One region of the Streptomyces sp. NPDC005374 genome, then DNA from elsewhere that is predicted to be linked to it. Evidence: riboswitches for the same ligand, from Rfam matches in the RefSeq annotation. Region 1 holds a riboswitch; each other region holds the start of a gene.
What was found. A riboswitch is a leader RNA that binds a small molecule or an ion and turns the genes downstream of it on or off. The one in region 1 is predicted to bind S-adenosylmethionine.
Positions count from the first base shown of each region.

Region 1 (5,104 bases):
CGGTCTCGATCACCACCGAGCCGGCGATCAGCTGGCCCACCAGCAGGCCGACGACGGTGAGCGCGGGCAGGGACGCGTTGCGCAGCGCGTGCCGCAGATGGACTCGCCACCGTCCCGCGCCCTTGGCCCGCGCGGTCTCCACATACGCCTGGTCCAGCGCCGTGAGCAGGCTCTTGGCGAGGACCTGGGCGACCTGCGCGCCGGTCGGGATCGCCAGCGTCAGGGCCGGCAGCACCAGTCCCTTCACCCCGTCGTTGCCGAAGGCCGGGAACCAGCGCAGCCGGAACGAGAACGCCTCGACGAGCAGCAGTCCCACCCAGAAGGTCGGGACGGACACCCCCAGTGGAGGCAGCGACAGCAGCACCTGCCGCAGCCAGCGCCGGGAGGTGTAGGTCGCCACCACCGCCAGGCCCCCGCCGAGCAGGACCGCGAGCAGCAGGGCGGCGCCGGTCAGCTGGAGGGTCTGCGGCAGCGCGTCGGCCAGCGTCGAGGTGACCGGGCGGCCCGTGGACACCGAGTCGCCGAAGTCGCCGCGCACGGCCCGGCCGAGGTACTCGGCGTACTGCACCAGCACCGGCTTGTCGAAGCCGTACTCGTGCCGCAGCGCGGCCAGTTGCTCCGGGTCGACCTGCCCCGAGTCCATCCCCGCACTGGCCATCGCCGTCACCGGGTCGCCCGGCAGATAGTCCAGCACCAGGAACGAGAGCGTGTAGGCCGCCCACAGCACCCCGACCGCCTGCGCGAGCCGTTTGATCACATAGCGGCGCACGGCTAGCCGATCCAGGTGTCGTGCAGCTGGATCCGGCTGGAGGCGTCGAAGTCGAGGTCGTGCACCTTCGTCGCGACACCCAGCTGGGTCTGGAGCTCCACCACGGGTGCGTAGTAGGCGTTCCGCACGATCAACTGCTGTGCATCGCCCACGAGTTGCTTGCGCTTGGCCGGGTCGGTGTTCGCCGCCTGCGCGGACAGTGCCGTGTCGAGGTCACCCGCCGGGACGCGGTAGAAGTTCGCCAGCTTGGTGGAGAAGGAACTGCGCAGGATGTCCGGGTCGCCACGGGTGATGTTCCCCCAGGCCGCGTCGTAGTCGCCCGACTGGAGCGTCGGCGCAAGCTGGGTGACCTGGAGCTGCTTGAGGGTCACGGCGACGCCGACGGCCTTGAGTTGCTGCTGGATCAGCTCCAACGCGGGCTGGTTCGTTCCCGCGTTGGGAATCCAGTCGATGGTGAGAGCGAGCTTCTTGCCGTCCTTCACGCGGATGCCGCCGCTGCCGGCCTTCCAACCCGCCGCGTCCAGGAGGGACTTCGCCTTCGCCGCGTCGAAGGACAGGTCCGAGGCGAGGTCGGTGTAGTCGGGTGTGGTGTGGGCGAGGACGCTGCTCGCCGCCTGGGTGCCGGTCGGGAAGACCGCGTCGGCGATCTGCTGCCGGTCGATGGCGAACAGGATCGCCTGCCGGACCTTCGCGTCTTCGAGGACCGGCCGCGAGTTGTTGAGGCCGAGGCCGAACACCACACCGGGGTTGGCCCGGCGCAGGAGGGTGACCTGGCCGCCCTTGAGCGCTGCTTCGTTGGCCTTGCCGACGCTGGAGACGGCGTCCACCTGGCCGGACTGGAGGCTGCCGGCGCGCACCCCCGCTTCGGGCACGACCTTGAACACCAGCTTGTCCAGGTATGCCTCCCCCTTCTTGGACCACAGGGAGGAGCCCCAGTCGTACCCGGCGCGCCTGGCCAAGGTGACCGACTGGTTCTGCACGTACTGCTTCAGCACGAACGGCCCGGATCCGATCACTCCGTCGCTGCACTTCTGCTGCGGGGTCCTGCGCACACTCGCCGACGACTCGATGCCCAGCGAGTGTGTCGAAGTGGCCTGCAGGAACTGGGCGTTGGGCTCGGCGAAAGTCACTCTCACGGTGAGCGGGTCGACCACGACGGTGCTCTTGACGCCGCTCAGATAGCCCTCGGCCAGGGTTCCGAGGGCGCCGAGCTTCGGCACCGCGTCGAAGTTGTCCTTGACCACCTGCGCGGTCAGCTTCGAACCGTCGCTGAAGGTGACACCCGATCGCAGATGGAAGGTGAACGTCCTGGCGTCGGAGCCGATCTCCCAGCTCTTCGCGAGCCACGGCACGATCTTGCCGGTCTTGGGGTCCTGGTCGGTCAGGGAGTCCACGATCTGGCGCACCGAGTAGATGGTCTCGTTGCTGGCGACCTGCTGCGGGTCCACGCAGCCGGCGTCGGAACCCACCGCGAAGGTCAGGGTGCCGCCGGACTTCGGCGTGGTGCTGCCGGTGCCGGAGCCGTCGGTCCCCGACCCGCAGGCGGTCAGCAGCACGCTGGTGGTGAGAAGGGCGGCCAGCGCCGCCCATCGGGGGGATGTGGAAGCCGGAAGTGCGGTCACGGAGGGTTCTCCAACTCGTGTCACCAGGCATGGGGTGCCGTACGAGGCACGGCCGTACATGGGTGTGCGGCCCCGGCCGGAGCGACGCCGGTGGCGGGGGAGCGCTGTGCAGACAGGGATCAGGGGAAGCGAGGGTCAGCCGCGCAGGGGTGCGGTGACGACCGGCGCGTGCCGGACTCGGCCGGCGGCGGGAAGGACCGTCAGGCCTGACAGAGGCAGCTGGTCGAGCGCTTCAGATCGATGTGGCGTCGGCGCGCGAGCCGGGAGAACACCGTGGCGAGGACGAAGGAGGTATCGGGGTCACCACCGTGCCGCATACCGGTCCTCCACATCTCAGGCCCCGGTCACGGGGCCACGCGCTTGCGGGGGTCATCGGCGATCCCCGCCGGGCTTTCACCTGGAGCACCCCACCGCGTGGGAGGGTTGCCGGTCAGCAAGCCAGGGCTTGACGCTGACACTCAATGCCGTTCGTGATCGTACGGAGCGCTCTCGCCGTACGTCAATGGCGGGTCCGGGGCCTGATCGGTACGGGAGTGCGAGCAGGCGTGCGCGAACTGTCGAATTCGTCGTCGAATTCCGCATGCTGAGACCGAATGTGGCGTGCCGTTACAACTCCATGGCCATCGGCTGTCGATCTTTCCCGGGGGTCACGCGGGCGGTCAGTCTGGTGTCGTCCCTCCCCAACCCTCCCTCCCGTCACAGGAGTTTTTCGCATGCCGTACGACAGCCCGCTGTCCCGCCGCACCGTTCTCGCCGGAGCGGCCGGACTCGTCCTGGCCCTCGCCACCCCCGTCCGGTCCTCGGCCGCGAGCTTCGGCTACACCGACGACGGCACCCACTACGTCGTCGACACCGGAGCCGGACTGGTCTTCAAGATCGACCACAGCAACGGCGACCTGTCGTCCTTCGTCTACAACGGAACCGAGTACCAGGGGTACGACGGCAAGAACTCCCACGTCGAGAGCGGCCTCGGCACCTCGACGGTGTCGATCTCCACCCCCGCCACGGGGGTCGTCCTCGTCAAGGTCGTCCACGGCACCCTGATCCACTACTACGCGGCGCGCAGCGGCGAGAACAACATCTACCTGTTCACCTACAAGGCCGACACGTCGGTCACCGCCAGCCGCTACATCGCGCGCCTCAAGCCCGGCGTCTTCCCCACCACCTACCCGGACACCTGGTCCAACTCCGACACCGTCATCGAGTCCGCCGACATCTTCGCCAAGGCCGACGGCACCACCAGGGCCAAGCACTTCTCCGACCTGCGGACCATCGACTACGACTACTTCGGCTTCAGTGCCTCCGCCGCCTCGATCTGGGTCGTACGCTCCAACAAGGAGAAGGACTCCGGCGGGCCCTTCATCCGTCAACTCCTGCGCCACGGAAACGAGTCAGGCGCCGGGCTCTACGAACACCTCTACTACGCCGAGGGGCAGACGGAGGCCGAGCGCTTCGGGCTGCACGGCCCGTACGTCCTCGCCTTCACCGACGGCTCCGCACCCACCACTGCCGTGTCCGGGCGCGACAACACCAGCTGGGTGGACGCCCTCGGCCTCACCGGCTGGACCGGCGCGAGCGGCCGCGGCCGGATCGTCGGCAACGGGCTCGCGGGGCGCGACACCTCGCACCCCTACGTCGTCGGCGTCTCCAACTCCGCCGCCCAGTACTGGACGAAGGTGGACGCGAGCACCGGCAAGTACACGGTCAAGGGCATCCTGCCCGGCACCTACACTCTCACCGTCTACAAGGACGAACTCGCCGTGCACACCGAGGACGTCACGGTCACCGCGGGCGCGGCCACGACCCTGCACACCATCACGATCACAGGCGACCCCTCCGCCGACACCGCCATCTGGCGCATCGGCGACTGGAACGGCACCCCGGCCGGCTTCAAGAACGCCTCCCTCGTCACCCACGCCCACCCCTCCGACTCCCGCGCCGCCGCCTGGACCGCCGACCCCTACGTCATCGGCAGCTCGACGGCCTCGGCCTGGCCCGCCTACCAGTTCAAGGAGATCAACCAGGGTCTGCAGGTGTCCTTCACCCTCGCCGCCGCCCAGGCCGGCGCCGACCGGACCCTCCGGATCGGTATCACCACGGCCAAGGCCAACGGCCGTCCCCAGATCACCGTCAACGACACCTGGACCTCCGCCATCCCGGCCGCCGCGGCCGAGCCCTCCACCCGGACCCTGACCGTCGGCAGCTACCGCGGCAACAACCACACGTACGAATACGTCATCCCCGCCGCCCAGTTGGTGACCGGCACCAACACCCTGCGCATCGACGCCGCCAGCGGCTCGGCGGGCGGCGGAGGCTACCTCAGCCCCAGCTACGGGTTCGACGCCCTCGACCTGCTCTGAGGGCATGTTTCCCGCACCGGGCGCCGGAGTCCGGTGCGGGCCGGGATGAACGGCGAGGCCGTCGCGGTTGACCGGGAGGAAGAGGCCCGAGAGAAGGAGTCCGCGTGAGCGTCCAGGACGTCGAACGGCAGAGCTTCACCGAGGACTGGGAGCAGTGGCACCGGCAGAAGGAAGAGGTGCTCGCCGGCCCGCACGGATTCCTCGCGATCACCAGTCTGCACTGGCTGAGCGCGGAACCGGCCCGCTTCGAGGACGCGCCCGGAGCCTGGTCGAGCACCCCGCGGGGAGTGGTGGTCGAACTGGATCAGGGCGAGGAACTCACCCTCGACGGCGAGACGTTGCACGGTCGTCAC
Region 1 covers NZ_JBIAKA010000006.1:374,531-379,634, reverse strand. The annotation lists gene ACFYRX_RS17960 (ABC transporter permease) at 1-769, opposite strand, end outside; gene ACFYRX_RS17955 (ABC transporter substrate-binding protein) at 772-2,391, opposite strand; SAM riboswitch class IV at 2,743-2,857, opposite strand; gene ACFYRX_RS17950 (rhamnogalacturonan lyase B N-terminal domain-containing protein) at 3,105-4,751, shown strand; gene ACFYRX_RS17945 (DUF1684 domain-containing protein) at 4,856-5,104, shown strand, end outside.

Region 2 (5,104 bases), on a different contig from region 1:
CGCAAGCCGCGTGAGGTCAACTGGCTGTTCGGCTTCCTGCTGTTCGTCCTCGGCATGTTCACCGGCTTCACCGGTTACTCGCTCCCGGACGACCTGCTCTCCGGCACCGGTGTCCGCTTCATGGAGGGCGCGGTCCTGTCCGTGCCGATCGTCGGCACGTACCTGTCGTTCTTCCTGTTCGGCGGCGAGTTCCCGGGCGGCGACTTCGTGGCCCGCTTCTACTCGATCCACGTCCTGCTGCTGCCGGGCATCATGCTCGGCCTGATGGTGGCGCACCTGATCCTGGTCTTCTACCACAAGCACACGCAGTTCGCGGGCCCCGGCAAGACCAACAACAACGTGGTCGGCATGCCGCTGCTGCCGGTCTACATGGCCAAGGCCGGAGGCTTCTTCTTCCTGGTCTTCGGTGTCATCGCGGCCATCGCGGCGATCGCCTCCATCAACCCGATCTGGGCGATGGGCCCCTACCGTCCCGACCAGGTGTCCACGGGCGCCCAGCCGGACTGGTACATGGGCTTCTCCGAGGGCCTGATCCGTGTCATGCCGGGCTGGGAGATCAACTTCTGGGGTCACACGCTGGTCCTGGGCGTGTTCATCCCGCTGGTCATCTTCCCGCTGGTCCTGGTCGCGATCGCGGTCTACCCGTTCATCGAGTCCTGGGTCACCGGCGACAAGCGCGAGCACCACATCCTGGACCGCCCGCGCAACGCCCCGACGCGTACGGCCTTCGGTGTCGCGTGGATCACCTGGTACCTGGTGCTGCTGATCGGTGGTGGAAACGACCTCTGGGCCACCCACTTCCACCTGTCGATCAACGCCATCACCTGGTTCGTCCGGGTCGCGTTCTTCGTCGCCCCGGTCCTCGCGTTCATCGCCACCAAGCGGATCTGCCTCGGCCTCCAGCGCCGCGACAAGGACAAGGTGCTGCACGGCCGCGAGTCCGGCATCATCAAGCGCCTGCCGCACGGTGAGTTCGTCGAGGTCCACGAGCCGCTCAGCCAGGAGCAGCTGCACACGCTCACGGCGCACGAGCAGTACGAGCCGGCCGCGATCGGCGCCACGGTCGACGAGAACGGCGTCGAGCGCAAGGTGAAGGGTTCCGAGAAGCTGCGCGCCAAGCTGAGCGAGGCGTACTACGGCGAGGAAGCCCAGATCGCCAAGCCGACCGTCGAGGAGTACAAGGAGATCACGAGCGGCCACGGCCACCACTGATCGCTGCCCTCGCCACACGAGGCAGAAGGGCCCCGTCCGAACACCGGACGGGGCCCTTCGCCGTGCACCGGGCTGGATAGGGTGGGGGCAGACTTCCCCACGACATCTGGAGCGGCCCCATGAGCGCTGTGACCCCCGCTGGAGGCGACACCGCGGCGGGCCGTTCCTGGCCCGCCCTCCTCAACGGCCTGCTGGACGGCCGTGATCTGTCCGCCGACGACACCGCCTGGGCGATGGACCTGATCATGCGTGGCGAGGCGACGGACGCGCAGATCGCCGGGTTCGCCGTGGCGCTGCGCGCCAAGGGCGAGACCGTCGAGGAGATCACCGGGCTGGTCCGGACGATGTACGAGCACGCGAACGTCATCGAGGTGCCGGGCCGGACGGTCGACATCGTCGGCACCGGCGGCGACGGCGCGAAGACGGTGAACATCTCCACGATGTCGTCGATCGTCATCGCCGGCACCGGCGCGAAGGTCGTCAAGCACGGCAACCGGGCCGCCTCCTCGGCGTCCGGCGCCTCGGACGTCCTGGAGAAGCTCGGCGTCAATCTGGAGCTGACGCCGAAGCGGGTGGCCGAGGTGGCGGAAGAGGCCGGGATCACTTTCTGCTTCGCGATCAAGTTCCATCCGGCGTTGCGTCATGTGGCCGCCGCACGCGGGCAGTTGGGGATCCGGACCACCTTCAACGCGCTGGGTCCGCTGACCAACCCGGCCAGGGTGAAGGCTCAGGCCGTGGGAGTCGCCGACCCCCGTCTGGCACCGCTCATCGCCGGTGTCCTGGCCGAGCGTGGCAACTCCTCCCTCGTCTTCCGCGGCGACGACGGCTTCGACGAGCTGACCACCACGTCCACGTCCCGGGTGTGGATCGTGCGCGACGGCAAGGTCACCGAGGAGAGCTTCGACCCGCGGGACGTCGGCCTCGAACTGGTCCCGGTGGAGGCGCTGCGGGGCGCGGACCCCTCCTACAACGCCGACGTGGCGCTGCGGCTGCTGGACGGCGAGACGGGGCCCGTGCGGGACGCCGTACTCCTGAACTCGGCGGCCGCGCTGGTGGCTCTGGATCCCGGTACCGGGACGCTGGCCGAGCAGTTGCGGGCCGGGATGGACAGGGCCGCGGAGTCGATCGACTCGGGTGCGGCCAAGCGGACGCTGGAGCGTTGGGTGGCCGCGAGCAACGCGTAGCAGGGCGTCGCGGTCCCGTAGTCCGGACACGGGTTGCGGGACCGCGATCAGTTCCCGTACGTTTCTGTACCAGGTCATGAGTGACAGTCATGAGGCCCCGGCCGACTGTCCGGCAACCCTCCGTCCGTGGCGGGGTGCCCCGGGTGAAGACCAGGCCGTAGGCAGTGAGGTCTACGGCAAGCGCGGGCCCCTCTCGACACCAGGGGTCCTGGTCGTTCGAGGGAGTCTTCCGTGAGCAATCGAATGCGATAGGGCCGCGAGCCCCGCTTCCGCGCACCCATCTCACCTTTCTCTTGTCACGGGAGTTCCCCATGTCCGTCTCCACCGCTGCCTCCGTCCAGACCATTTGTGCCCAGCTGCCCGTTCTGGGTCGGGATGTCACCGTCCCGCTCGTCACGGGCGGCGTGGTCACCTACGCGGCGCTCGACTACGCGGCCAGCGCCCCGGCCCTCCAGCGCGTCTGGGACGACGTGGCGGCCTACGCGCCCTACTACGGCAGCGTCCACCGCGGTGCCGGCTACCTCTCCCAGCTGTCGACCGACCTCTTCGAGAACGCCCGTAAGACCGTCGCCGAGTTCCTCGACTGCCGCGACGACGACCAGCTGGTCTTCACCCGGTCGACCACCGACTCGCTCAACCTCCTCGCCGCCGCCCTGCCCGCTGACTGCCAGGTCTTCGTCTTCGAGACCGAGCACCACGCGAGCCTGCTGCCCTGGCAGGACGCCCGCGTCAGCTACCTCGACGCCCCGCGCACCCCGCGACAGGCCGTCGAGACCCTGCAGAAGGCCCTCGCCGCCCGTGACCCCCAAGGCCCGGCCCTGGTCTGCGTCACCGGCGCCTCCAACGTCACCGGCGAGCTGTGGCCGGTCCGCGAACTGGCCGCCGCCGCCCACGCGCACGGCGCCCGGATCGTCCTCGACGCCGCCCAGCTCGCCCCGCACCACCCCGTGAGCGTCCGTGACCTCGACGTCGACTGGATCGCCTTCTCCGGCCACAAGCTCTACGCCCCCTTCGGCTCCGGAGTCCTCGCCGGCCGCGCCGACTGGTTGAAGGCCGCCGACCCCTACCTCGCGGGCGGCGGCGCCAGCCGCAAGGTCACCCGGCGCGAGGACGGGGGAGTGGACGTGGAGTGGCACGAGAGCGCCGCCCGCCACGAGGCCGGGTCCCCGAACGTCATCGGCGCCTACTCCATCGCGTCGGCCTGCAAGGCGCTCACCGAGGCCGGCTTCGACAGCCTGGTGGCCCGCGAGCAGTACCTGATCTCCAAGGTTCGTGAAGGACTGGAAGAGGTCCCCGAGGTCCGCGTGCTGTCCCTCTTCGGCGACGACGCCCCCCGCGTCGGCGTGATCTCCTTCGTCGTCGAGGGCTGGAACAGCTCCCACTTCGCCGCCGCCCTGTCCGCCGAGTACGGCATCGGCGTCCGCGACGGCCTCTTCTGCGCCCACCCCCTCCTGCGCACCCTCCTCGGCAGCGACCCGCAGGCCCAGGGTGAGTGCGGGGCCCCCGAGGCGGCGCCCGGCGAGAAGTCCCTCAACGCGATCCGGGTGAGCTTCGGCGCGGGCACGCCCGACGAGCACGTGGAGCGGTTCGTGCAGGCCGTGAAGGAACTGGTCGCGGACGGTGCGAAGTGGACGTACCGCACCGAGGACGGCCGCTGCGTCCCGGCCGTCTGACGTACTGACGTCCGGCGCGCGTATACGCTCCCCCTCGGCAGCCGTACGGAATGCAGGGGGAGCCTGGGGTGCAGGAGCTGCGCGAGACGGACCCGCGGACCATCGGGCCCTACGAGGTCCTGGGCAGACTCGGGTCCGGCGGCATGGGCGAGGTGTATCTCGCCGAGGCGCGGGGCGGGCTGCGGCTGGCCGTGAAGGTCGTACGGGCCGAGCACGCCGAGGACCGCACCTTCCGCGCCCGGTTCCGGCACGAGGTGCGGGCCGCGCAGACCGTCGGCGGGGCGGGCACGTACACCGCGCGGGTCGTGGACGCGGACACCGAGGCCGCGCGGCCGTGGATGGCCACCGAGTTCGTGCAGGGCCCCAACCTGCGGGACGCGGTGCTCGACCGGGGACCGCTGCCCGCGGACGCGGTACGGCTGCTGGCGGCCGCGCTCGCCGAGGCGCTCGCCGCGATCCACGCCAAGGGGCTGGTCCACCGGGACCTCAAGCCCTCCAACATCCTGCTCTCGCCGGACGGGCCGCGGGTCATCGACTTCGGGATCGTGCGGGCCCTGGAGGGCACCGCGCTGACCCGGACCGGCGTGGTCGTCGGCTCGGTCGGCTATCTCTCGCCCGAGCAGATCCGCAACGGCGCCCAGGTGGTGCCGGCCAGTGACGTCTTCTCCCTGGGCGCGGTCCTCGCGTACGCGTCCGGCGGGAAGGAACCGTTCGGCGAGGGGCAGGACTCGGTCGTTCTGCTGCGGATCCTGACCGGCGACGTCGACCTGTCCGCCGTACCGGAGGAACAGCTGCAGTTGGTGGAGTCCTGCCTGCGGGACGATCCCGGCGCGCGGCCGACGACCACGGAACTGGTCGCGGCCGCGGGGCACACCGCGGGATCCCTGCGCGAGGAACTGCGGGCGGGGTGGTGGTACGCCCCCGGTGCCGTGAAGGAGCCCGAGGCCGCTCAGGGCGGTGCGCGCTGGGTTCCCGGGCACGACTCGGGGGAGCGGGAGAGCCGGGTCGAGTACGTGGCGCCCGTGACCGTCACGG
Region 2 covers NZ_JBIAKA010000014.1:55,560-60,663, reverse strand. The annotation lists gene ACFYRX_RS31770 (cytochrome bc complex cytochrome b subunit) at 1-1,212, shown strand, start outside; gene trpD (anthranilate phosphoribosyltransferase) at 1,332-2,396, shown strand; SAM riboswitch class IV at 2,469-2,585, shown strand; gene ACFYRX_RS31760 (aminotransferase class V-fold PLP-dependent enzyme) at 2,708-4,069, shown strand; gene ACFYRX_RS31755 (PQQ-binding-like beta-propeller repeat protein) at 4,138-5,104, shown strand, end outside.
Region 2: it holds a riboswitch for S-adenosylmethionine, as region 1 does, so the genes downstream of both, ACFYRX_RS31760 (aminotransferase class V-fold PLP-dependent enzyme) here and ACFYRX_RS17955 (ABC transporter substrate-binding protein) in region 1, are expected to answer to the same signal.

Region 3 (5,104 bases), on a different contig from region 1:
CGCAAAAAACGCCCGCCCCCACCGGACCCGCACGGGCCGCCGCAGGCATCAGGGGCGCGGGGAACTGCGCAAAAACGCCCGCCCCCACCGAACCCGCGCATGCCGAAGGGCCCGTACCCATGACTCCCCAGGGGTACGAGCCCTCCGATTGAAGAACGAAGAACGACGCTGTTGTTACCCGGCGCGTGCTTCAGCCAGTCGCGAGACGAACCATGTCCGCCTGCGGCCCCTTCTGACCTTGCGAGATCTCGAACTCGACCCGCTGGCCCTCTTCAAGGGTGCGGTAGCCGTCCATCTGAATCGCGCTGTAGTGGACGAATACATCCGCACCACCGTCGACCGCGATGAAGCCGTACCCCTTCTCCGCGTTGAACCACTTGACGGTGCCCTGAGCCATGCCTAACTCCCCTATTACTGGCCCTTGCACGGATCCGCACTTCGCGGATCCGGGTCAGACCTCACCCCCCACATGGTTGGGGGCGTGCGCCGGAACGCGTCGACCGCGGCTGAATGTATCTGTCCAACTGCCGTCTGCAACAGGTCAATCGGACGAGAATTCTGGACGGAAGGGGTCCGGAATGTAGCGAGAATTCGCCTGAATTCGGGGCAAGTCGGGCCCCATAAAGGACGCATAACGCACATAAGGCGCACACAGTTTGGCTACTTCTCATCGCCTGTGAAGCAAGAACTCATATGCGTGCGGCATGAAGAGAGCCGCAGCTTCCCCAACTGTACCGTGCTCAACCATAGAGAATTGCCCCCTCCGCTTCTTAGCGGAGGGGGCAATCGGATGAACACTCGGTAATTGACATTACCGACGGTAATGACCGGTCATACGGTCACCCTCCGGCAACCGCCGGAATGATGGAGACACCGGCCCCGTCGGGCGTCGCCGTCTCCAGCCCCTGCTCGAACCGCACGTCGTCGTCGTTCACGTACACGTTGACGAACCGCCGCAGCTTGCCCTGGTCGTCCAGAACGCGGGCCGCGATGCCGGTGTGGTTCTTCTCCAGGTCCGTGATGACCTCGGCGAGGGTCGCACCCTCGGCCTGCACCTCGGCCTGCCCGCCGGTGTAGGTACGCAGGATGGTGGGGATACGGACGGAAACGCTCATGCTCTAGACCTCCGGTCAGGTGGCGCACCCAGGGGCGCGGGGAACTACGCGACTACGCGACTACGCGAGACCAGCCTCGCGGAACGAATCCAGGTTGGGACGGATCGTGGCGGTGAGACCCGTACCCGCCACCGCGTCCAGCGTCTTCAGACCGTCACCGGTGTTCAGCACGACGGTCGTCAGCGAGGGATCCAGCACACCGCTCTCGATGAGCTTCTTCGTGACACCGACGGTCACGCCACCGGCGGTCTCCGCGAAGATCCCCTCGGTCCGCGCGAGCAGCTTGATCGCGTCCACGATCTGCTCGTCGTTCACGTCCTCCACCGCACCGCCGGTACGACGCGCGATGTCCAGCACGTACGGGCCGTCCGCCGGGTTCCCGATCGCCAGCGACTTGGCGATGGTGTTCGGCTTCTGCGGCCGTACGACGTCGTGCCCCGCCTTGTACGCCACGGACACCGGCGAGCACCCCTCGGCCTGCGCGCCGAAGATCTTGTACGGCCTGTCCTCGACGAGCCCGAGCTTGATCAGCTCCTGGAGCCCCTTGTCGATCTTCGTGAGCTGCGAGCCGGAAGCGATGGGAACGACAAGCTGGTCGGGCAGCCGCCAGCCGAGCTGCTCGCAGATCTCGTACGCCAGGGTCTTGGAGCCCTCCGCGTAGTACGGCCGCAGGTTGACGTTGACGAAGCCCCAGCCCTCACCGGCCGGGTCGCCGATCAGCTCGGAGCAGAAGCGGTTCACGTCGTCGTAGTTGCCCTCGATGCCGACGAGCTCGCCGCCGTAGATCGCGGCCATGACGACCTTGCCCTGCTCCAGGTCGTGCGGGATGAACACGCAGGAACGGAAGCCGGCCCGCGCCGCGGCGGCGCCGACCGCGCCGGCGAGGTTGCCGGTGGAGGAGCAGGAGAGCGTGGTGAAGCCGAAGGCGCGAGCGGCCTCGATGGCCTGCGCGACGACGCGGTCCTTGAAGGAGTGCGTCGGGTTGCCGGAGTCGTCCTTGATGTACAGGCCGCCGGTGACGCCGAGCTCGCGGGCGAGGTTGTCGGCCTTGACGAGGTGGGTCCAGCCGGGGTTGATGTTGGGCTTGTCCGCCACGTCCGCGGGGACGGGCAGCAGCGGGGCGTACCGCCAGATGTTCGCGGGGCCCGCCTCGATCTGCTTGCGGAGCTCCTCGGTTTCGTAGGCCGAGAAGTCGTACGCGATCTCGAGCGGGCCGAAACACTCCTCGCAGGCGAAGACCGGGCCGAGCGGCACGCGGTGACCGCACTCGCGGCAGCTGAGCGCCGCGGCGGGACCGAGGTCTACGGTGGTTTCGGTGGTGCTTGCAACAGTCTGCGCAGCCATGGAGGCGAGGCCCTTTCCTCATCTTCCTCACGACGCACTTCGCCGTGAGACGGATTTGGCACCTTCCCGAATCGGGAGCCTCGCGAAAACGATCGTCAGCGATCGCTACGAGAACCGACTGGAGGGTTGCCGGGGCTTCATCGGGCCGTATCCCTCTGCCCCTCTGGATGAGCGGTATGAAGTTGTGAACGGGGAGCCACCCTGGACATGCGATGGTCATCCGCGTTGTTCAAGACTGTAACCGACGGCCTGGACAGTTGAGAGAGACGTCCGAACCGCGAGATGGATCACACGTAGATCACACGCAGAGGAGCCGCGCACTGTGCTGAACGAAGTCGAGCGCTGGCTGGCCACCCGTTCCTGGTCCGTGACCGATCGCCCGCTCCACAGGATCATGGCGGCGAAACGGGGCACGGGCCGCACGGTCAGCGTTGTTCTGCCCGCGCTCAACGAGGAGGAGACGGTCGGTGACATCGTCTCCGTGATCCGTCACGACCTCATGCAGCAGGTCCCGCTGGTCGACGAGATCGTCGTGGTCGACTCGGGATCCACCGACCGCACCTCGGAAGTGGCGGCCGCCGCGGGCGCGAGGGTCGTCCACCGCGACGACATCCTCCCGCGCATCCCGGCCGTGCCCGGCAAGGGCGAGGTCCTGTGGCGCTCCCTCCTCGCCACCAGCGGGGACATCGTCTGCTTCATCGACGCCGACCTGAAGGAGTTCTCCTCGGACTTCGTCTCCGGCATCGTCGGCCCGCTGCTCACCGACCCCGAGGTCGACCTGGTCAAGGGCATGTACGACCGCCCCCTGGGCGGCGCCGCGGGCCAGGGCGGCCGGGTCACCGAGCTCATGGCGCGCCCGCTGCTGAACATGCACTGGCCGCAGCTGGCCGGTTTCGTGCAGCCGCTGGGCGGCGAGTACGCGGCCCGCCGCAGCCTCCTTGAGCAGCTCCCGTTCCCCGTCGGCTACGGCGTCGAGCTGGGCATGCTGGTCGACGCCCTGCACCTGGTGGGCCTGGACGCCCTCGCCCAGGTCGACGTGGGTGTGCGCAAGCACCGCCACCAGGACGGCCAGGCCCTGGGGAGGATGTCCGCCGCGATCTACCGCACCGCCCAGCTCCGGTTGGCCCGCGGCCACATGATCCGGCCCTCCCTCACCCAGTTCGAGCGGGGCCGGGACGGCTTCGAGCCGCGTACGTACTCCGTGGACACGGAGGAACGGCCGCCGATGGTGGAGATCGCGGAGTACGCGAAGCGGAAGGTCGCGTGACCGGAGCACGCGTTCCGTATACGGCTCCCCACTGAGCGCAACCGTACGTTTGAGCGGTTCCGGACCGGGCTAGGTTGAGGCGTATGGCTTCCACGCACGGCGCTGCTCACCAGGTGCTGGTCGCGTCCAATCGCGGCCCGGTCTCTTACGAAGTGGGCGAGGACGGCTCGCTGAACGCCAAACGGGGCGGCGGCGGGCTCGTCTCCGGTCTGTCGGCGATCGGACCGGACGCCGGCGCGCTGTGGGTGTGCTCGGCGCTGTCCGACGGCGACCGCGAGGCGGTACGGCAGGGGGTCGGCGAGGACGACGTCCGGATGCTCGCGATCCCGGCCGACGTGCACGCCGACGCGTACAACGGCATCGCGAACTCGGTGCTGTGGTTCGTCCACCACCTGCTCTACCAGACCCCGCTGGAGCCGGTCTTCGACGCGGAGTTCCGTCGGCAGTGGGCGTCGTACGAGACGTACAACCGCGCCTTCGCGGAGGCGCTCGCCGAGGAGGCGGCGCAGGGGGCCGCGGTCCTGGTGCAGGACTACCACCTGTGTCTGGTGCCGGGGATGCTGCGGGAGCTGCGCCCCGACCTGCGCATCGCCCACTTCTCGCACACGCCGTGGGCGCCGGTGGACTACTTCCGGATGCTGCCGGACGACATCGCGTCCCAGGTCCTGCGGGGCATGCTGGGCGCCGACCGGCTCGGTTTCCTCACCCGCCGCTGGGCGGACGCCTTCACGGCCTGCGCCACGGAGTTCACGGGCGGCCTCGGCGACACGGAGATCGGCGTGCACGGCCTGGGCGCGGACGCGGACTTCCTGCGCGAGCGGTCGCACCGGCGTGACGTGAACGAGCGGATGGCGGCGCTGCGCGAGGAGATCGGCGAGGGCCGCAGGACGATCGTGCGGGTGGACCGGACCGAGCTGTCGAAGAACATCGTGCGGGGCATGCTGGCGTACCGGCGGCTGCTGGAGTCGCGGCCCGAGTGGCGTGAGCGGGTCGTGCACGTGGCCTTCGCGTACCCCTCCCGCCAGGACCTCGCGGTGTACCGGGACTACACGGCGGAGGTGCAGCGGCTGGCGGACGAGATCAACGACGCTTTCGGCACGCCCGGCTGGACCCCGGTCGTACTGCACGTCAAGGACGACTTCGCGCGCTCCCTCGCCGCGTACCGGTTGGCGGACGTGGCGCTGGTCAACCCGATCCGGGACGGCATGAACCTGGTCGCGAAGGAGGTGCCGGTGGTCTCCGACGAGGGGTGCGCGCTGGTGCTGTCGCGGGAGGCGGGGGCGTACGAGGAACTGGGTGACGACGCGATCGTGGTCAACCCGTACGACGTGGAGCAGACGGCGACGGCTCTGCACGAGGCCCTGACGATGCCGTCGGG
Region 3 covers NZ_JBIAKA010000022.1:120-5,223, forward strand. The annotation lists gene ACFYRX_RS40030 (cold-shock protein) at 191-397, opposite strand; gene ACFYRX_RS40035 (MoaD/ThiS family protein) at 840-1,115, opposite strand; gene thrC (threonine synthase) at 1,176-2,459, opposite strand; SAM riboswitch class I at 2,475-2,633, opposite strand; gene ACFYRX_RS40045 (glucosyl-3-phosphoglycerate synthase) at 2,782-3,726, shown strand; gene ACFYRX_RS40050 (trehalose-6-phosphate synthase) at 3,810-5,104, shown strand, end outside.
Region 3: it holds a riboswitch for S-adenosylmethionine, as region 1 does, so the genes downstream of both, thrC (threonine synthase) here and ACFYRX_RS17955 (ABC transporter substrate-binding protein) in region 1, are expected to answer to the same signal.